One region of the Streptomyces sp. NPDC104831 genome, then DNA from elsewhere that is predicted to be linked to it. Evidence: riboswitches for the same ligand, from Rfam matches in the RefSeq annotation. Region 1 holds a riboswitch; each other region holds the start of a gene.
What was found. Region 1 has a riboswitch for cyclic di-AMP ahead of ACZ63H_RS31640 (M23 family metallopeptidase). Riboswitches for the same ligand answer to the same signal wherever they lie in the genome.
Positions count from the first base shown of each region.

Region 2: another riboswitch for cyclic di-AMP. It lies ahead of ACZ63H_RS10570 (M23 family metallopeptidase); the one in region 1 lies ahead of ACZ63H_RS31640 (M23 family metallopeptidase).
Region 3: another riboswitch for cyclic di-AMP. It lies ahead of ACZ63H_RS21120 (transglycosylase family protein); the one in region 1 lies ahead of ACZ63H_RS31640 (M23 family metallopeptidase).
Region 4: another riboswitch for cyclic di-AMP. It lies ahead of ACZ63H_RS04425 (C40 family peptidase); the one in region 1 lies ahead of ACZ63H_RS31640 (M23 family metallopeptidase).

Region 1 covers NZ_JBVJOT010000060.1:19,265-24,261, forward strand. The annotation lists gene ACZ63H_RS31620 (GTP cyclohydrolase II) at 91-726, opposite strand; gene ACZ63H_RS31625 (MarR family winged helix-turn-helix transcriptional regulator) at 806-1,315, opposite strand; gene ACZ63H_RS31630 (dihydrofolate reductase family protein) at 1,399-2,535, shown strand; tRNA gene ACZ63H_RS31635 (tRNA-Met) at 2,613-2,686, opposite strand; cyclic di-AMP (ydaO/yuaA leader) riboswitch at 3,009-3,176, shown strand; gene ACZ63H_RS31640 (M23 family metallopeptidase) at 3,186-4,256, shown strand; gene ACZ63H_RS31645 (aldo/keto reductase) at 4,333-4,997, shown strand, end outside.
Region 2 covers NZ_JBVJOT010000011.1:35,928-40,924, forward strand. The annotation lists gene ACZ63H_RS10565 (GntR family transcriptional regulator) at 1-255, opposite strand, end outside; gene ACZ63H_RS10570 (M23 family metallopeptidase) at 453-1,208, opposite strand; cyclic di-AMP (ydaO/yuaA leader) riboswitch at 1,221-1,373, opposite strand; gene ACZ63H_RS10575 (M16 family metallopeptidase) at 1,603-2,991, opposite strand; gene ACZ63H_RS10580 (M16 family metallopeptidase) at 2,988-4,391, opposite strand; gene ACZ63H_RS10585 (DNA gyrase/topoisomerase IV subunit A) at 4,708-4,997, shown strand, end outside.
Region 3 covers NZ_JBVJOT010000030.1:23,618-28,614, reverse strand. The annotation lists gene ACZ63H_RS21135 (DUF501 domain-containing protein) at 1-489, opposite strand, end outside; gene ACZ63H_RS21130 (FtsB family cell division protein) at 518-994, opposite strand; gene eno (phosphopyruvate hydratase) at 1,100-2,380, opposite strand; gene ACZ63H_RS21120 (transglycosylase family protein) at 2,782-3,522, opposite strand; cyclic di-AMP (ydaO/yuaA leader) riboswitch at 3,528-3,702, opposite strand; gene ACZ63H_RS21115 (transglycosylase family protein) at 3,892-4,997, opposite strand, start outside.
Region 4 covers NZ_JBVJOT010000004.1:137,768-142,764, forward strand. The annotation lists gene ACZ63H_RS04415 (ATP-dependent Clp protease proteolytic subunit) at 1-346, shown strand, start outside; gene ACZ63H_RS04420 (hypothetical protein) at 354-659, shown strand; cyclic di-AMP (ydaO/yuaA leader) riboswitch at 1,098-1,240, shown strand; gene ACZ63H_RS04425 (C40 family peptidase) at 1,244-1,717, shown strand; gene ACZ63H_RS04430 (ATP-binding protein) at 2,710-3,177, opposite strand; gene ACZ63H_RS04435 (helix-turn-helix domain-containing protein) at 3,391-4,251, shown strand; gene ACZ63H_RS04440 (DUF397 domain-containing protein) at 4,261-4,482, shown strand; gene ACZ63H_RS04445 (8-amino-7-oxononanoate synthase) at 4,558-4,997, opposite strand, start outside.

The DNA.
Region 1 (4,997 bases):
CCGGCCGGTTCGGCGACCTACCGCGCCCCCGTACGTCCCCCCGTATGCGCGCGGCGCCCCGTCGGCTCAGCAACCGCCCCCCTCGCCCCCTCAGCCCGCCGTCGCCTCCGTCGGTTCGGGCAGGGGCAGGGTGTGCCGGGTCTGGAGGGCCTTGGCGCGCAGGTAGCGGATGTTGTGGGCGGTGGTGAAGACGCCGGTGGGCACGCGGTCCCGGACGGTGAGCCCCAGCGTGCGCAACTGGCCGGCCTTGTCGGGGTTGTTGGACAGCAGGTCCAGCTCGGTGACGCCGAGGGCGGTGAGCATCTGGGCGGCGGCAGTGTAGTCGCGGGCGTCCTCCGGGAGGCCGAGGGCGGCATTGGCCTCGTAGGTGTCGAGCCCGCCGTCCTGGAGGGCGTACGCGTCGAGCTTGTTGTAGAGGCCGATGCCCCGGCCCTCCTGGCGGAGGTAGAGCAGGATCCCGCCGCGACCGGCGATCAGCTCCACCGCCTCGCGCAGCTGCGGGCCGCAGTCGCAGCGGGCCGAGCCGAAGACGTCACCGGTCAGGCACTCGGAGTGCAGCCGCACCAGCGGGACCGGGCCGGGCTCGCCCAGGACGAGGGCGAGGTGCTCCCGGCCGTCGGTGAGGCCGTGGAAGGTGACGAGTTCCGCGTCGGCGCCGTAGCCGTCGGCGAAGCGCAGCGGTACCCGGACGCGGGCGCGCGGGGTGGCGGCGGGCAGGTCGGGCATGCGGATCCCTCCGGAACGGGTGTTTCAGTTTTGAAGCAGTGGTCCGGGAACCCTATCCCGTGCTTAAAAGTTAAAGCAATCAGGAGCAGGACGAGCGGCGGCGCCAGGGAACGTCGTCCGCCCCGGCCGCGGTGCCCTCACCCTGCAGCCCGCGCGCGATCTCCGCGCAGATCGCCTCCAGCTGCCCCACCTGGTCCGCGGTGAGCCGGTCGAACAGCAGCGCGCGGACCGTCTCGACGTGCCCGGGCGCCGTCCGCTCCAGTACGGCCGTCCCCTCCTGCGTCAGCACCGCGAGCGAGGCGCGCTTGTCCTCGGCGCAGTTCTCCCGGCGCACCAGGCCGTCCCGCTCCAGCCGGTTCACGACGTACGTCAGCCGGCTGCGGGTGATCTTCAGCGTCTCGGCGAGGTCGGTCATGCGCAGCCGCAGGCCGGGGGCGTCGGAGAGGTTGGCCAGCACCGAGTAGAACAGGTGCGGCATGCCGCCGTCCTGCTGGAGCTGCCGGTCGATCGCGTCCTCCAGGAGGCGGGAGGCGGCGATGTAGGCGCGCCAGGCGCGCTGCTCCTCGGGAGTGAGCCAGCGGATCGTCATGCCGCCAGTGTAGGTTTGTTCAAAAATTGAACCAAGCCGCCGCGGGCCCGCCTCGCCGCCCGCCTCCGGAAGAGAGAGCGCCGATGCCCCTGCCGTACGTGCTGCTGTCCGCCGCCGTCTCCCTCGACGGCTACCTGGACGACACGGGCCCCGAACGGCTCCTGCTGTCCAGCCCGGCCGACTTCGACCGGGTCGACGAGGTGCGGGCCTCGGCCGACGCCCTCCTCGTCGGCGCCGGCACGATCCGCGCCGACAACCCCCGCCTGCTGGTCCACTCCGCCGAGCGGCGCGCGGCGCGGCGCGCGGCGGGCCGCCCGGAGCATCCGCTGAAGGTCGCCGTCACCGGCTCCGGCGACCTCGACCCGGCGGCGCGCTTCTGGCACACCGGCGGCGACAAGCTCGTCTGCACCACCGACACCGGCGCCGTACGGGCCTCGCGCCTCCTCGGGAACACCGCCGACGTCGTCCCGCTCGGCCCCGCCCTGGACTGGCGGTCCCTGCTGGAGCACCTGCACGACGTGCGCGGGGTCGGTCGGCTGATGGTCGAGGGCGGCGGTACGGTCCACACCCAGCTCCTGCGCGAGGGCCTCGCCGACGAACTCCAGCTGGTCCTCGCCCCGCTGCTCGTCGGCGACCCGGCGGCCCCCCGGCTGTTCGGCCCCGGCGCCTACCAGGACGGACGCCTGCGCCTGCTGGACACCCGCCGGATCGAGGACGTCGTCCTCATGCGCTACGCCCCCACGGCCCCCGGCACCGGTACGACCGCCACCGCCGCCGACCGCCACTGGCTGCGCACCGCCTGCGAGCTGGCGGCCCTGTGCCCGCCGTCACGGACGGCGTTCAGCGTCGGCGCGGTCGTGGTCGCCGCCGACGGCACCGAACTGGCCCGGGGGCACTCCCGCGAGGGCGGCGACGCGGTGGTGCACGCGGAGGAGGCGGCGCTCGCGAAGATCGACCCGGCCGAGCCGCGCCTCGCGGGCGCCACGGTGTACTCCAGCCTGGAGCCGTGCACCCGCCGGGCCTCCCGGCCGGCGCCCTGTGCCGAACTGATCCTGCGGGCGGGGGTGCGGCGGGTGGTCACCGCCTGGCGGGAGCCCGACACCTTCGTCACGGCGGCCGACGGGGCGGGCGTGCTGAGCGCGGCGGGCGTGCGGGTCGTCGTCCTGCCGGAGCTGGAGGAGCCGGCCAAGGCGCCGAACGCCCATCTTCTGCCGGGCTGAGCGTGCGCCCGGGCGCACCCGGGCGCACATACACCCAGGGCCCGGAATCCTTGGGATTCCGGGCCCTGGGCCTTCAGTAGCGGGGACAGGATTTGAACCTGCGACCTCTGGGTTATGAGCCCAGCGAGCTACCGAGCTGCTCCACCCCGCGTCGTTGTGGCTCCACTGTACGCCATGCGCGGGATGGTTCGCACATCGGTTTCCGCGGGCCCCGGGTCGGGCGGGCCCCGCAGGTCACGCAAGGTGACCGGGCGAGCGCCGTGCGCATAACATCTGAGTCACCATCAAAACCGCGAGTGACTGCTGAACGCCCTCGGAGGGCAGGCAACTCGCCCGCTTTGACGGGATAGTTGCCGATAACCTCACCAGTAAAAAGCGTGTTGATCAAGGGGGACGGCTTGGAAAGTGACTGGCAGGTCTATTAACGTTCGATAACGCAGCGCGGTCGTCCCAGCCGTCACAAGAGGCGGCTCCGTGCGCACGCGCCGAATCCCGCGAGGGAACCGGGGAACCACCATTTGGGGTGAATCACGCGGATACCGTCGTGCACTCACGCGAGTCCACGACCGGATATACGCGCGTAGGAGACCTTCCTGCTCCGAACCCGTCAGCTAACCCGGTAGGCGGAGGAAGGAAAGGAGCGCGCCCGCGTGGCGTCCAACCGGCCTGTCCCCGAAGCCCCGTCCATACCGGCACAGCGCGAGACCGGGCCCGGGCCCGAGACCTTCGGCTACGGCGCCTACCGCGCCGACGAGGGCCCGTGGGAGGAATGGAACCCCACCGAGGACTCCGTCGCCCCGGTCCGCGGCCGGCACCGGGTCGCCAAGCAGCGCGGCGGCTTCGCGCGCAGCTCCACCGTCCTCGGCGTCGGCGTCATGGCCGCCGTCGGCGCGGGCGGCATGGCCAGCGCCAACACCGGCAAGCCGCCGGTGTCCATCTCCCTGCCGGACCTGCCCTCGGTCGGCTCCCTCTTCCACGACGACGACTCCGACGCCGCCGGGCCCGCCGCCGAGGCCACCGCGCTGAGCACCGTCGCCGTGGCCTCCGGCACGGGCCAGGACAGCGCCGACGCGGGCGAGGTGCTGCGCAACCGGATCATGGCGCAGGCCGAGCAGCAGCAGGGCCAGGCCGACAGCAGGGCGGCCGCCGCCGCGCTCGCCGCCGCCGAGAAGCAGACCGCGCGGGCCGCCGCCGAGGCCGAGCGGGAGGCCGCCGCCAAGGCCGCCGCGGCCAAGGAGAAGGCGGAGGCCGACGCGGCGAAGGCCGAGGCCGAGGCGAAGAAGGCGGCGGAGGAGAAGCGGCTGGCCGAGCTGGCCAGGCAGTACGCGCTCCCGACCTCCTCCTACACGCTCACCTCGACGTTCGGGCAGGCCGGCTCGATGTGGTCCTCCGGCCACCACACCGGGCTCGACTTCGCCGCCCCCACCGGCACCCTGATCAAGGCCGTGCACAGCGGCACGATCACCGAGGCGGCCCTGGCCGGCGCCTATGGCTACCGCACCATCCTGACCCTGGACGACGGCACCGAGCTGTGGTTCTGCCACCAGTCCTCGATCAACGTCACGGTCGGCCAGAAGGTCAGCACCGGCGAGGTCATCGGCCGCGTCGGCGCCACCGGCAACGTCACCGGCCCGCACCTGCACCTGGAGGTCCACCCCGCCGGCTCGCCCACCGGCATCGACCCGATGGCCTGGTTGCGCGACAAGGGCCTCACCCCCTGACGGATCTCCCGGAAGAACCGGGAATCCGGCGCCGGCGGCGGGATGCGATCAGCCCCCGCCGGCGTTGGCATGACGTATGACGTCACTTCGTACACTCGGCTCCTCCGACCTCGAGGTCTTCCCGCTGTGCCTGGGCGGCAACGTCTTCGGCTGGACCGCCGACGAGCAGACCTCCTTCGCCGTCCTCGACGCCTACACCGCGGCCGGCGGCAACTTCATCGACACCGCCGACGTCTACTCGGCCTGGGCCGAGGGCAACAAGGGCGGCGAGTCGGAGACGATCCTCGGCGCGTGGCTGAAGGCCCGCGGCAACCGCTCCGACGTGGTCATCGCGACCAAGGTCAGCCAGCACCCGGAGTACCAGGGCCTGTCGGCCGCCAACATCAAGGCCGCCGCCGACGCCTCGCTGCGCCGCCTGGGCACCGACCACATCGACCTCTACTACACCCACTTCGACCAGCCCGAGGTGCCGGTCGAGGAGATCATCGGCGCGCTGGACGAGCTGGTGAAGGCCGGCAAGGTCCGGCACATCGCCGCCTCCAACATCACCGCCGAGCGCCTGCGCGAGTCCCTGGAGTTCTCCGACCGCGAGGGCCTCGCCCGCTACGTCGCCCTCCAGCCGCACTACAACCTGGTCTCCCGCGACACCTACGAGGGTCCGCTCCAGGAGCTCGTCGCCCGTGAGGGCCTGTCCGTCGTCCCGTACTTCGCGCTCGCCTCGGGATTCCTGACCGGCAAGTA
Region 2 (4,997 bases), on a different contig from region 1:
CTCCAGCAGCGTCCGCATCTCCAGCACGTCGGCGGCCTCCTGCTCGGTCGGCTCGGCCACGCACGCGCCCGCGTGCCGGCGCGTCACCACGAAGCCCTCGGCCTCCAGCGTGCGCAGCGCCTCGCGCACGGGGACGCGCGAGACGCCGTAGCGGCGGGCCAGGACTTCCTCGGTCAGCCGGCTGCCGCGCTCGTAGACACCGGCGACGATGTCGTCCCGGACAGCGGTGCACACCGAGTGCGCCGGAATACGCATGACCGACCTCCGCCTTAATCCCCGTTAAACGCCGATGATGGACGTGTGTTCCGTGACTCTATTCCAGTCGGCCGGAATTTCCGATGGCGGGCCGTAATCCATGGATATTTTTTGGACAACGGGTCCCGCGGAGAACATGGAAAACGGCGAAAGCCCCGGCTCGGGGAGCCGGGGCCGTCGGGGAAGGCGCGAGTGCGTCAGATGCGCACGCCGTGCGAGCGGAGGTAGGCGACGGGGTCGATGTCGGAGCCGTAGTCCGGGCTCGTGCGCGCCTCGAAGTGGAGGTGCGGGCCGGTGACGTTGCCCGTGGAGCCGGAGAGCCCGATCTGCTGGCCCGGCACGACCTTCTGGCCCACCGTGACGCCGATGGACGACAGGTGCCCGTACTGCGTGTACATGCCGTCGGCCATCCGGATCACGATCTCGTTGCCGTACGCGCCGCCCCAGCCGGTGGAGACGACCGTGCCGGAACCCACCGCGTGCACGGTGGTGCCGGCGGCCGCGTGGAAGTCGATGCCGGTGTGCGAACCGGAGGACCACAGCGAGCTGGACGCCTGGTAGGCCGTGGAGACGTAGGAGTGCTCGATGGGGGCCACGAAGGCGTTCAGCCGGCGGCGCTCGGCCTCGCGCGCGGCGCGGGCCCTGGCCTCGCGCAGCTCCTCGGCGCGCTCGGCGGCGGCCTTCGCGGCGGCCTCCTCGGCCGCCTTGCGGTCCGCGGCCTGCTGCTGGGCGGTGGCCTGCGCGTCGATCTGGGCGGCGACGTCGTCCGTGGCGGCGAGGACCGGGGTGAGGCCGGTCTGGTCCACGGGGTTGCCGGCGGCGAGGGCCGGGGAGGCGGCGAGGGTGCCGATGACACCGGTGGTGGTCAGGGCCGCGACGCCGGCCGCCTGCGCTGTGGTTCGCTTGACCCGTCCGGGCTTGCGGTGCTTCCCGGTGGCGCACATGAACGCCATGAAGTGGCTGGTCCTTTCCTTCCCTCTCGCCTACCGGGTTAGCTGACGGGTTCGGAGCAGGAAGGTCTCCTACGGGCTCCCTCGCGGTCGCCCGATTCACCCCAGGGACGATGGGTCCCCGGCTCCCCTGGCTCGCGCCGTACGGGGACTCGGCGATGGCTGTCCGGTGCCGCGGGTGCGGCGCACTGCCTGACGAACAGCCCGGACGACGCTACGGCGGCCCGCTTCCGATCCTCAAACGGATCCGGCTTTTTGTAGCGCATCCCACAGGTCAGACAGGCAACCTCCGCCCCAAAACGGGCACCTGAGGGACCGAGTGGAACAGCGTGGGGCCTGACGGCTCGTAAACCGTCAGGCCCCACGCGCGCGTGCGCCGGATGGGTCGGCCTCGCCGCTACTCGGCCGACACCACGCTCACCGGGCCGATGCCGAGCGCCTCGACCGGTGCCTTGATCCGGGCGGCGTCACCGACGAGGACGGTCACCAGGCGGTCCACCGGGAAGGCGTTCACGACGGCCGCGGTGGCCTCCACCGTGCCCGTGGCGGCCAGCCGCCGGTACAGCGTCGCCTGGAAGTCGTCGGGCAGGTGCTGCTCGACCTGGTCGGCCAGCGTGCTCGCGACGGCCGCGGCGGTCTCGTACTTCAGCGGCGCCACGCCGACGAGGTTCTGCACGGCGACGTCCCGCTCGGCGTCGGTCAGGCCCTCCGCCGCGACCGTGCGCAGCACCTTCCACAGGTCGTCCAGCGCCGGGCCGGTGTTCGGCGTGTCCACGGAGCCGCTGATGGCGAGCATCGCCGCGCCCGTGCCGTCCGGCGCGGACCTGAGGACCTGCCCGAAGGAGCGCACGCCGTAGGTGTAGCCCTTCTCCTCGCGCAGGACGCGGTCCAGGCGGGAGGTGAGGGTGCCGCCGAGGCAGTACGTGCCGAGCACCTGGGCGGGCCACACCCGGTCGTGCCGGTCGGGACCGATCCGGCCGATGAGCAGCTGCGTCTGCACGGCGCCGGGCCGGTCCACGATGACCACGCGGCCGGTGTCGTCGGCGGTCACCGGCGGCACCGGCCGGGGCTCGCCGGGGGTGCCGGTCCAGGCGCCGAGGGTGTCGGCGAGCAGCGCGTCCAGGTCGGTGCCGGTCAGGTCGCCGACGACGACCAGGGTGGCGGTGGCGGGCCGCACGTGGCGGTCGTAGAAGGCGCGCACGGCCGCGGCGTCGATCTTCTCGACGGTCTCCTCGGTGCCCTGGCGCGGCCGGGACATGCGCGAGGTCGCCGGGAACAGCTCCTTGGAGAGTTCCTTGGCGGCCCGGCGGGAGGGGTTGGCCAGCTCGTGCGGGATCTCGTCCAGGCGGTTGCGGACCAGGCGCTCGACCTCGCCCGGGGCGAAGGCGGGGGCGCGCAGCGCGTCGGCGAGCAGGCCGAGGCCCTTGGCCAGGCGGGAGGCGGGGACCTCCAGGCCGAGCCGGACGCCGGGGTGGTCGGCGTGTGCGTCCAGGGTGGCGCCCGCACGCTCCAGTTCGGCGGCGAACTCCTCGGCGGAGTGCTTGTCGGTGCCCTCGGAGAAGGCCCGCGCCATGATCGTGGCGACGCCGTCCAGGCCGGCCGGCTCGGCGTCCAGCGGCGCGTCCAGCAGCACCTCGACGGCGACGACCTGCTGGCCGGGGCGGTGGCAGCGCAGCACGGTCAGGCCGTTGTCGAGCGCGGTGCGCTCGGGGGCGGGGAACGCCCAGGGCCTGGCCTCGCCGGGCTGCGGCCGGGGGTGGAACTCCATGGTGGCGAGCTCGGTCACTTGGCCGTCTCCTCGTTCTCGGTCTCGTCGCGGCCCGCCTCTACGGTCGCTTCCTGCTCCGGGTCCTCGGGGACGTCGGCGTCCGGGGCGGCCTCCGGGGATTTGGGTTCGTAGACGAGGACCGCGCGGTTGTCGGGCCGCAGGCGGGCCGCCGCGACCTCCCGGACCTCCTCCGGGGTGACCTCCAGGACGCGCTTGACGGCGGTCAGGGCGAGCTGCGGGTCGCCGAACAGGACGGCGAACCGGCACAGTTCGTCGGCGCGGCCGGCGACCGTGCCGAGCCGGTCCAGCCACTCGCGCTCCAGCTGCGCCTGGGCGCGCTCCATCTCCTCGCTGGTGGGGCCCTCCTCGGCGAACCGGGCCAGCTCCTCGTCGATGGCGGCCTCGATCACCGGCACCTCGACGTCACCGGAGGTCTTCACGTCCAGCCAGCCCATGGAGGGCGCGCCGGCCAGGCGCAGCAGGCCGAAGCCGGCGGCCACGGCCGTACGGTCGCGGCGCACCAGGCGGTTGTACAGCCGGGAGGACTCGCCGCCGCCGAGGATGGTCAGGGCGAGGTCGGCCGCGTCGCACGCGCGCGTGCCGTCGTGCGGGAGCCGGTAGGCGGCCATCAGCGCGCGCGCCGGGACCTCCTCCACGAGGACCTCGCGCTTCTGCTCGCCGATGACGTCCGGCAGGGTGCCGTCGCGGGGCGCGGGCTTGGCGTCGTGGGAGGCGATGGAGCCGAAGTACTTCTCGATCCAGGCGAGGGTCTGCTCGGGGTCGATGTCGCCGACCACGGAGAGCACCGCGTTGTTCGGCGCGTAGTAGGTGCGGAAGAACCGGCGGGCGTCCTCCAGGGTGGCCGCGTCCAGGTCCGCCATCGAGCCGATCGGCGTGTGGTGGTACGGGTGGCCCTCCGGGTACGAGAGGGCGGTCAGCTTCTCGAAGGCGGTGCCGTAGGGGACGTTGTCGTAGCGCTGGCGGCGCTCGTTCTTGACGACGTCCCGCTGGTTCTCCATGGACTCCTCGTCCAGGGCCGCCAGCAGCGAGCCCATGCGGTCCGCCTCCAGCCACAGGGCCAGCTCCAGCTGGTGGGCGGGCATGGTCTCGAAGTAGTTGGTGCGCTCGAAGCTGGTGGTGCCGTTCAGCGAGCCGCCGGCGCCCTGCACCAGCTCGAAGTGTCCGTTGCCCTCGACCTGTGCGGAGCCCTGGAACATCAGGTGCTCGAAGAGGTGAGCCAGGCCGGTACGGCCCTTGACTTCGTGGCGGGAGCCGACGTCGTACCAGAGGCAGACCGCCGCCACCGGGGTCAGGTGGTCCTCGGAGAGCACCACGCGAAGACCGTTGGCCAGGCGGTGCTCGGTCGCTGTCAGGCCCCCGGAGCCTGCCTCGGCTGTGGTCGTGTGACCCATGGGCATGTACGTCCCTTCGCGAGCGGAGGCGGTTGATCGAACCGCGGTTTTGCTGCCGTTCCCGCCACTGTATGCAAAGCGTGCGGGGCCTTCGCGAAGTTCCCGCGCGCGTACGCCGACAGCGGATCGCGTACCCTGCGTCGGACCCCCTCCCGGACGGTTCTCCGGTGCCAGGGGCGGGCCGCTCCCCGGTGCCGCCCGGACCGGGTCGCGGCACGGGTTGTCAGTGCCTCGGTCCACAATGGTCCGCGTCAGATCCGTCAAACGCTTCAGCAAGAGCGCCCCGTAGGCGAGCGACCAGATCAGAAGGAGCCAGGCAGCGATGGCCCGCCGCAGCACGAAGACCCCGCCGCCCGACGATTCGTTCGAGGAGAGAATCCTCGACATCGACGTCGTGGACGAGATGCGTGGCTCCTACCTCGAGTACGCGTACTCGGTCATCTACTCGCGCGCCCTGCCGGACGCCCGTGACGGCCTGAAACCGGTGCACCGCCGGATCGTCTACCAGATGAACGAGATGGGCCTGCGCCCCGAACGCGGCTATGTGAAGTGCGCGCGCGTCGTCGGCGAGGTCATGGGCAAGCTGCACCCGCACGGCGACGCGTCGATCTA
Region 3 (4,997 bases), on a different contig from region 1:
GCGCCACCACTCGGGCAGCATCGCCAGGGCCTCGTCGCCGAGCGGGTTCACGCCCGGGCCGGCGGCCAGCGAGTGGGCGACGAGGACGTGCAGGCACTTCACCCGGTCGGGCATGCCGCCCGCGCTCGGGAAGCCCTGGAGGACCTCGATCTCGTCGCGGCGCCGGAGGTAGTCCTCGTGCGCGGCCCGGTAGGCGGCTGCCAGTTCCGGGTCGCGCCCGAGCCGCTCGGTCATCTCCTTCATCACGCCGTCGGCCTCCAGCGTGCCGATGGCGGAGGACGCCTTCGGGCACGTCAGGTAGTACAGCGTCGGGAAGGGCGTGCCGTCGGGAAGGCGCGGTGCCGTCTCCACGACGTCCGGCTGACCGCACGGGCAGCGGTGCGCGATGGCCCTGAGGCCCCGCGGCGGGCGGCCCAGCTGCTGCTTGAAGGCCTCTACGTCCGCGTCGGTGGGCTCGGTGCGCGGAGTGGGCGGCGGAGGGGTTTCCATGACTGGCTGTCGGAGACTTTCTGTCGGTTCACTGGTCGGAGGCGTCGGACTTGTCGACGCCGTCCCAGACGTTCGCGTACCAGGGCCGGCGGGCGGCCCCGAGGTCGGCGCGGGACTGCTTGGCCGCGCCGGGGTCGACGACCACGTACCCGGTCTCGCCGGGCCGTACGTAGTGCAGCCGGCGGCGGATCTGCTGCTCGGCGTAGGCGTCGTCCTGCCAGCGCGCCTTGAGGTCCCGCAGCTGCTCGACCCGCTCGCGGGCCTGCTGCTGCCGGCGCTGGAGGTCGGCGATCTCCGCGCGCTGGGAGACGTACTGCCGCATCGGGTAGGCGAGGGCGACGACCATCGTGCACAGCACCAGCGCGAGCAGCGCCGCGCGGCCGGTGAGCCGGGAGCGGCGGGCCTGCCGTTTGGTCTGCGAGCGGTAGACGCGGGCCGCGGTCTGCTCGCCGAGCAGCCTGATCCTGGTCGCGGTGGAGAACCGGTCACGGTCCCTCACGCCCATCTTCCCCGCCTCCCGTCACACGCGCGTACGTCCCCGGACACGGTACGGGACCGGGTCCGGGGACGTACGTACGACTGGCTAGGACTTGCCCCGGGTGGGGTCGGCTCAGCCCTTGAAGCGCGGGAAGGCGCTGCGGCCGGCGTACACCGCGGCGTCGTCGAGGATCTCCTCGATGCGCAGCAGCTGGTTGTACTTGGCGACGCGCTCGGAGCGGGCCGGGGCGCCGGTCTTGATCTGGCCGCAGTTGGTGGCGACGGCCAGGTCGGCGATGGTGACGTCCTCGGTCTCGCCGGAGCGGTGGGACATCATGCACTTGAAGCCGTTGCGCTGGGCCAGCTCGACGGCGTCCAGGGTCTCGGTCAGCGAGCCGATCTGGTTGACCTTGACCAGCAGGGCGTTGGCGGCGCCCTCCTCGATGCCCCTGGCCAGGCGCTCCGGGTTGGTGACGAACAGGTCGTCGCCGACGAGCTGGACCTTGTCACCGAGCTTGTCGGTGATGGTCTTCCAGCCCTCCCAGTCGTCCTCGAACAGCGGGTCCTCGATGGAGACCAGCGGGTACGCCTCGACCAGCTCGGCGTAGTACTCGGTCATCTCGGCGGCGGTGCGGTTCTTGCCCTCGAAGACGTACGAGCCGTCCTTGTAGAACTCGGACGCGGCGACGTCGAGCGCCAGGGCGATCTGCTCGCCGGGGGTGTAGCCGGCCTCCTTGATCGCCTCGAGGATGAGGTCGAGGGCCTCGCGGTTGGAGCCGAGGTTGGGGGCGAAGCCGCCCTCGTCGCCGAGGCCGGTGGACAGGCCCTTGTTCTTCAGGACCTTCTTCAGGGTGTGGTAGACCTCGGTGCCCCAGCGCAGCGCCTCGGAGAAGGACTCCGCGCCGATCGGGGCGATCATGAACTCCTGGATGTCCACGTTGGAGTCGGCGTGCGAGCCGCCGTTCAGGATGTTCATCATCGGCACCGGCAGCAGGTGCGCGTTCGGGCCGCCCAGGTAGCGGAAGAGCGGCAGGTCGCTGGCCTCGGAGGCGGCGTGGGCGACGGCGAGCGAGACGCCGAGGATGGCGTTGGCGCCGAGGGAGCCCTTGTTGTCGGTGGCGTCCAGGTCGAACATGGCCTGGTCGATCAGGCGCTGCTCGGTGGCGTCGTAGCCGACCAGCTCGGGGCCGATCTGCTCGATGACGGCCAGGACGGCCTTCTCGACGCCCTTGCCCTGGTAGCGGTTCGGGTCACCGTCGCGCAGCTCGATGGCCTCGAAGGCGCCGGTCGAGGCGCCGGACGGGACGGCGGCACGACCCGTGCTGCCGTCGTCGAGGCCGACCTCGACCTCGACCGTGGGGTTGCCTCGGGAGTCCAGGATTTCCCGGGCTACGACGACGTCGATGGACGGCACGAGCATCTCCTTCTTGGATGTGACGCTGGAAGTGCGGGGCTGGTGTGCCTTGCGACTAGAGCCTAACCGTCCCGGGCGCCTCGGCCACCGACCGACCGTCCCGTGGACAGACCGACGGTACCTTTTGTTTTGGATCGAAACAAAGGGGGTCGGGGTGGCCGGGGGGCGCCGGGTGCCGGGGCGGGCACGCAAAAAGCCCCGCCCCGGCGCGTACGGGGGAGAACGCGCCGGGGCGGGGAGCCCGTGGGGACGGGGGTGACCCGCACGGGGTCTTGCGGGGGGATCCGCCGGGACGCGCGCACCCCGGGGACTTCAGGGGTACGCCCGCCCGTGCGGGTCCGTGGCTCTCGGGGGGCCCGCCGGGATGTGCGGGCCCTGGGGGCCGGCCGGGCGGCCGGCGATCACTTCAGGTGGAGCTGCTGACCCGGGTAGATGAGGTCGGCGTCCTGGACGATGTCCTTGTTCAGCTCGAACAGCTTCTCCCAGCCGCCCGCGACCTGGTGCCGCGCGGCGATGGTGCCGAGCGTGTCGCCCTGGACGACCTTGTACTCGCCGTCGCCCTTCTCGACCTTCTTGCCGGTCGGGGTGGTGACGGTCTTGCCCGTGCTGCCGCCGGTGCTCTTGCTCGTGCCGGTGGAGGCGGCCGGGCGCTCGGCGGAGCGGGAGGCGGCCTGCTGGTCGGCGGAGCGGGTGGAGGTGCCCGAGCCCTGGGTGGACGGCGTGGACGGGGCGGACGGCGCCGGGGTGCTCGGGGCGGAGCCGTTGTAGGGGGAGCTCGACAGGCCCGTGCCGCAGACCGGCCAGGCGCCCTTGCCCTGGGCGGCGAGGACCTTCTCGGCGACGGAGATCTGCTGCGCCTTGGAGGCCTTGTCGGCGGTGGAGGCGTACTGCGTGCCGCCGTACGCGGCCCAGGTGGAGGCGGAGAACTGCAGACCGCCGTAGTAGCCGTTGCCGGTGTTGATGGACCAGTTGCCGCCGGACTCGCACTGGGCGACCGTGTCCCACTGGGAGGCGGTGGCGGCGGAGGCGTTGCCGGCCGCCATCAGCGGGGCGGCGACGGCGGCGCCGGTGACACCGGCGAGCGTGACGGCGCGGACGGCCTTGGACGGACGACGGTGCTTGCCCTTGCCGGTAAACAGCATGGATCGATTCCCCTCACCGACGCCTGCGAGGTGAGCTGTCGGGTTCGGGCCGGTTGAGTTGCCCGGCCGCGTCGTCCGCTTGCGCGTGACGCGGCTTCACCCCCAGCCGGTCCCAGCTTCAACTGCTGGGCCCGGCACTTACCTTGGGTCCCCCGCTCCTGCCTACGGCGCTTGACGCGACGACTGTTCCCGGGCGGCCGCTGGCAGGATTCGGCGTGGCGGCTGCCGGGGCTCGTGGTGACGAGCGGCTTCGACCGTAGACAGGTGATCGCCGGAATTTCAAAGACGATCAGGGCTTCTGAGACTCATCCCACACTTTCGCCAAACCGGACATCCAGGCATCAAGCGGGGCGTCAAGTCCCGCCGTTTTCAGCCCGTTTCGCCCTGGACATCCAGGGTCTGACCGGCGGTGATGCGGTCCGGGTCGGCGCCGATGGCCTTCTTGTTGCCGGCGTACAGCGCGTGCCACCCGCCGTCGACGTCAAGGGAGTCGGCGATGGAGGACAGCGAGTCGCCCGCGCGGACCGTGTAGGTGTCCGGTTCGCGGGAGGCGTGCCGGCCGGACGGGGTGGCGTTCTGACCGTTTGTCACATTTTCGTCCGCGCTCCCGCCCCGGTGGCGCCCGCCGGTGCCGACGGTGCCGGTGTCGACCAGGCTCCAGGAACCGGCCGCCCGCTGCGGGTTGTTCACGACCCCGGTGTCCGGGGTGGGCGTCGGGGAGCCCTCGGCGCCCGGGAGGCTTCCGGTGTCCGGCGTGGCGGACTTGTCGGACTTGGGGGTTTCGGTCCCGGTGGAACCGGCGTCCTCGCCCGTGGCCTTGTCCGCCGCCCCGCCCGCGTCCTCGCCGGCCTCCTTGTCCGCGCCCGTACCCGCGTCCTTGCCGGCGCCGGTGCCCTTGCCCTTCCCCTTGCCGCTGCCCTTCCCCTTGCCCGGCTCGGCGGTGGGCGTGCCGGTCGGGTCCGCCGAGGAGGAGCCGTCGGCGGGGCCGGTGCCGGTGGAGGGCGACGCGTCCGGCAGCCCGGACGGGTCGGAGGCGTCGGGGGTCGCGGAGGTGCCGGAGCCGCCGGCCGATCCGGACGGGTCACCGGTGCCGCCGGAGCCGCCCACGCCCGTGTCGACGTCCATGGAGCCCGAGTCCCGCGTCAGGCCGGACAGCAGGGCACAGGTGGCCCAGGGGGTGGTGCCCCGGTCGGCCAGGATCTTCTCGGCGACGGCGATCTGCTGCTGGCGGCTGGCCTGGTCGGCGCTGGCCGCGTACTGGCCGCCGCCGTACTTGTCCCAGTCGTCCTGCGAGATCTGCAGGCCGCCGTGGTACCCGTTCCCGGTGTCCGCGCTCCAGGAGCCGCCGCTCTCGCACTCGGCCACCTTGTCCCACGTGGTGCCGTCGGCCGCGTTGGCGCTCGCGGCGCCGAGCAGCGGGATGGCGATGGCGGAGCCGGTCACGCCGGCCGCGACGAGGAGGGCCGGAGCCTGGC
Region 4 (4,997 bases), on a different contig from region 1:
CTGCCTCGGGCAGGCCGCCGGCCACGCCGCGGTGCTGCTCGCGGCCGGTGCCCCGGGCAAGCGGTTCATGCTGCCCGGTGCCCGGGTCGTGCTCGAACAGGTGGCGCTGCCCGAGCCGGTGCGCGGCCGGCCCGGTGACCTGATCCTCCGGGCGGGGGAACTGGCGCGCGTGCGCGCCACCGTCGAGGAGATGCTCGTCCGGCACACGGGGCGCACGGCCGCGCGGGTCCACGAGGACCTGGAACGCGACCTGATCCTGGACGCCCCCGAGGCGCTGGCGTACGGCCTGGTCGACGCCGTCGTGCCCGCCCGCCGGGACACGCCCGGCGCACCGGACGCGAGGTGAGCCGCCCGTGCTGCCGGACCTGCCGCCGCTGCCCGCCCTGACCCGCGCCGAGGGCGAGTTGATCGATCGCTATCTGGAGGCCGCCGACCTGCTCGGCCGCGTCAATCCGGCCCGGCACGGGCAGACCTACAGTGCTCTGCGCGCCGCTCAGGGCCTGGTCCGCAAGGCGGCAGAGCTGCGGGACGCGCTCGCGCTGATGCACCGGCGGGGCGAGACGGAGCTGCACGGGGACACGCTGGCACGGGCGCTGCGGGTGCTGGACGGCGAGCGCCGGGCCGCTCGCGTCGCGCTCCCGCCGGATGACGCCGGCTGAGGCGGACACCCGTCCGGTCCGACGGCGCCGAGGCGTCGACACGCGTCGTTCGGACCGGAGTTGAAACGGCCCGAACGACGTACCGCCGACCGGTGTACATCCCGATCGTTTTCCGGGTCTCCCGAGTTGCGCGACGCGGGATCCACGGGCCCCCGCGGAGGCACATCGCCCCAGGTCCGGGGCTACGACGACGATCTGACGGGGCCTCGAACGGAGCACTGTCCACCCGAACGGGTGAGTGGTGAGTAACGCCACAAATCCCCGATTCCGTTGGGATTTTCAGACAGATCTGCGTCAAGATCCCTGTCTGACGACAAGCCCCCGCCACCGCGGCGGGGCGATCCGGGCGGACGCCGAGTCCTGCCGCCGCCCGGATGACCGGTCGACGGAGTGGATCGGCAGGAGTGGAGGACCCAAGCAAGACGGGTCGCCGGAACGGATGTCCAGTCGTCCGACACAGAGTCGGGCACGGGGCGGAGGTTCCGAGCAGCCCTTGGGGTGAAGCCGCGGCAACGCGGCCGGGCTACTTCGCCAGCCCGAATCCGACAGGTCATCCTTCACAGGCGGCTGACGAAGGGTTGCGCATGACTGCGCTCAATCGAGTCCCGTCGCTGATGGCCCGGGCCGGCACGGCCTCGGCACTCACTCTCGCCGCCGTGGGCGGCTCGATCGCGGTGCCCGGGCTCGCCACCGACGCCTCCGCCGCGACCATCGCGACGAAAGCACTCAAGGTCGCGGCCTCGAAGAAGGGTTCCCCGTACCGGTGGGGCGCCACCGGGCCGCACAGATTCGACTGCTCGGGGCTGACGCTCTACTCGTTCAAGAAGGCCGGCAAGAAGCTGCCGCGTACCGCCGCCCAGCAGTACAACAAGTCGCACCATGTCTCCGCCCGCCACCGCAAGGTCGGCGACCTGGTCTTCTTCCACTCGGGTTCCAGCGTCTACCACGTCGGCATCTACGCCGGCCACAACAAGATCTGGCACGCCCCCAAGACCGGGGACGTGGTGAAGCTGCAGAAGATCTGGACCAAGAGCGTCTGGTACGGCCGGGTCAGCTGACCCGGCCGCGCCCCGGGAGCGGCTCCGGCAGCGGGGCCGCTCCGGCACCCCGACGCCCGCCCCCGTGGGCGGGCCGGGCCCGGGGCGGCCCGGCCGCCTCACGAGCGTGCGGGCGGCCCCGGAGCGCCTCCGGGACAGCGGGAGCGTCCGGGTCGGACCGCGCCGGGGAGCGAGCGCGGGGAGGTCCGGACCCGAGGCGCCGACGCGAGCGCTTCCCTGCGCGCAGGGGCGGACCGGCAGACCCGGGCCGGGACAAGGTCCCGCCGTACCGCCTCTCGGGCACATACGGCGGGCGGAACGGCTCGGTCCCGGGTGGGCGTCCCGGCGGACCGGCGGGAACGTCGCACACCGGCCGGGCGGACCGCACCGCCGCCCGCCGCGTTCCGGCGGCCGGCCGGCACCGGGCGCCCGGGCGGACGGTCCGCACCGGTCCGCACCGGCTGTCGCCCGCACCGGGACGCCGGCGAGGCAGGCTCCCCCCGCCGCCGACGACCCCGGCGCGTCACAGCACCCCGGATCCGTCCGGCTGCCCGCCCACACGCGGGTGCCTGGACGCGGCCGGTACGCGGCGGTTGCCGCCGGCCCCCGGGGCACCGGCGGAGCGCGTCGCTTCCGCCGCCGGGCGCCGCCCGGACGCGTCCGCTGGCCGCCGGCACCAGGACACCGTCGAAGCGCCCCGCCACCGGCAACCCGCGGCCTCCGCGCACCGCCCGGACGCGTCCGCTGCCGCCCGGGCGCCGCCGGGGCGTACTCCCGGCCCCCGCACGCCTGCTCCCGCGCCTGGGCGCCCGCACGCGCCCCGGCACATCGACCGGCACCGGTGCCGGGCAGCACCGCCGTACACGTCCGCCGGCCCCGCCCTCGCGCATCCGGCGCTCCGGCCTCGGCCTCGCGCCGCGGCGCCGAGCCCTCGTCCCGCGCAGAGGAGCAGAGGAGCAGAGGAAACGTATCCGCCCGCGTAGACCCTCCGCGCCGTCCCCGCACCGGGTGTGTCACCGTGCCGGGGCCTCCGGTGGCCGGCCGGCCGGGACCGGTGCCGCCGGGAGGGTCCAGGGCAGTTCGATGGAGACCGTCTTGCCGCCCTCGCGGGTCGGGCGGACGAGGAGCCGGCCGCCGCACTCCGCGGTCAGCCAGCGGATGATCACCATGCCGCGCCCATTGTCCTGCTGGACGGAGGCGGGCAGTCTCTTCGGGAACCGTGGATGGCTGTCCGTGACCCCGATGCGCAGCTGTTCGTCCTGGTGCAGCGCGATGTCGACCGTGAAGGTGGGTGACTGGCCGAAGGTGTGCTGAACGGCGTTGGTGGCGAGTTCGGAGACGATCAGCCGCACGGTGTCGGCCGTCTCGGTGTCCGACGGCAGGCCCCACTCCGCGAGGGTGCCCACGACATAGGAGCGGGCGGCCGACACCGAGGCGGGATCGCTCGGCAGAGTGACGGAGGCTTCCAGATGGTCTGCCATGGCGAGGTCGTCCCTTTCCCAACGGGACCGTGGTCCTCCGTACAGCGGTGGGTTCGAGTACGGTCCCGGACTGGTGCTTGTCCGTCAGACTGCCATCACCGGGACGGTCACGGGGGGCGATCCACCAAGATATGCATATATCTGTCGCTCGAAGCGGTGAACTCTGCGACGCGAGACCGTATCGGGGCGGTCCGGGCGGAGTAAGGAGGAGCCATGCAGAACGGTCCCGCGGTACGCCGTCGCAAGCTGGGCGCGGAACTGCGCACGCTGCGCACCGGCGCCGGGCTCACCAGTGGTGAGGCGGCCCGGCTGGTCGGTTGGCACCAGTCGAAGGTGAGCCGTATCGAGACGGGTGCCAGCGGCGTGAAACCGGCCGATCTGCGGTTGCTGCTGGACGCCTACGAAGTGCGGGACCGGCATCTGCGGGAGTTGCTGCTGATACTGGCGGGGTCGGAGGAGACGGGCGGCCGGCACCGCTGGTGGCACGCGTACCGGGGTGTGCTGCCGCCGACGTACCGGGATTTCATCAGCCTGGAGTCACAGGCGAGCGCGATGCGCACCCTGGAGACCACGGTGGTGCCCGGTCTGCTGCAGACCGCCGAGTACGCCCGCGCGGTGACCCGGGCCGCCGTGAAGGACCTGGACGAGGACCGCCTGGACACGCTGGTGGAGGTGCGTCTGGCCCGGCAGGACGTGCTGCGGTCGGATCCGCCGCTGGCGCTGAGCGCCGTGCTGGACGAGGCGGTGCTGCGCCGCGAGGTGGGCGGCCCGGGGGTGATGGCCCGCCAGCGCCGGCGGCTGATCGAGGCCGCCCGGCTGCCGCAGGTGCGGCTCCAGGTGCTGCCGTTCACGGCGGGGGCGCATATCGGCCTCACCGGGCCTTTCGTTATCTTCTCATTTCCGAGCACTTCTGATCTGGACGTGGTTGTTCTCGACCAGTTGACGAGTAGCCTCTACCTGGAACGGAAAGAAGACCTCATGGCCTACTCCGAGGCCTTCAGCACCCTTCAGTTCCACGCCCTTTCCCCCGAGGACTCGTTGGACTACATCGCCGGGATAGGTGACGGCGTGTAAGGAGGCACCATGTCAGCTCTGCCTCGGAACGTCCCTGCCAGTACCGACCTGCACGACGTGTGCTGGGTGCGCAGCAGCCGCAGCACGGGCGCGAACAACTGCGTGGAGACGGCACGGCCGCGCTCCGGTCCCGCGGCCGGACTGCTCGCCGTGCGCGACTCGAAGAACCCGGCCGGACCCGCCCTGCTCTTCTCCCCCGAGAGCTGGACGGGATTCGTGACCGGGCTCTGACCGCCCCGGCCACCCTGCTCAATTCGGTTTAATATTCCATCTTTTTCGGGCGGTGCACGGCCGTGTCACGCCGACTCATGGTCGCGTTTCGCCGATGACGCGTACAGCACGTTCGATCTCGGCCCCGGAGAGGTCCGCGCGGGCGGTCAGCCTCAACCGAGAGATGCCGTCGGGCACGGAGGGAGGACGGAAACAGCCCACGGCCAGACCCGCCGAGCGGCAGTCGGCCGCCCAGCGCACCGCCCGCTCCGGGGACGGAGCCCGCACGGAGACCACCGCGGCGTCCGGACGTACCGCCTCCAGGCCCGCGGCGGTCAGCCGTGCGTGCAGTTCCGCGGCCACCTCGCGGGCCCGCGCCGCCCGTCCGGGCTCGCGCTCCAGCAGCCGCAGCGCCGCCAGCGCGGCACCGGCCGCCGCCGGCGCCAGACCCGTGTCGAAGATGAACGTCCGGGCCGCGTTGACCAGATGGCCGATCACCCGCTCCGGGCCCAGCACCACGCCGCCCTGACTGCCCA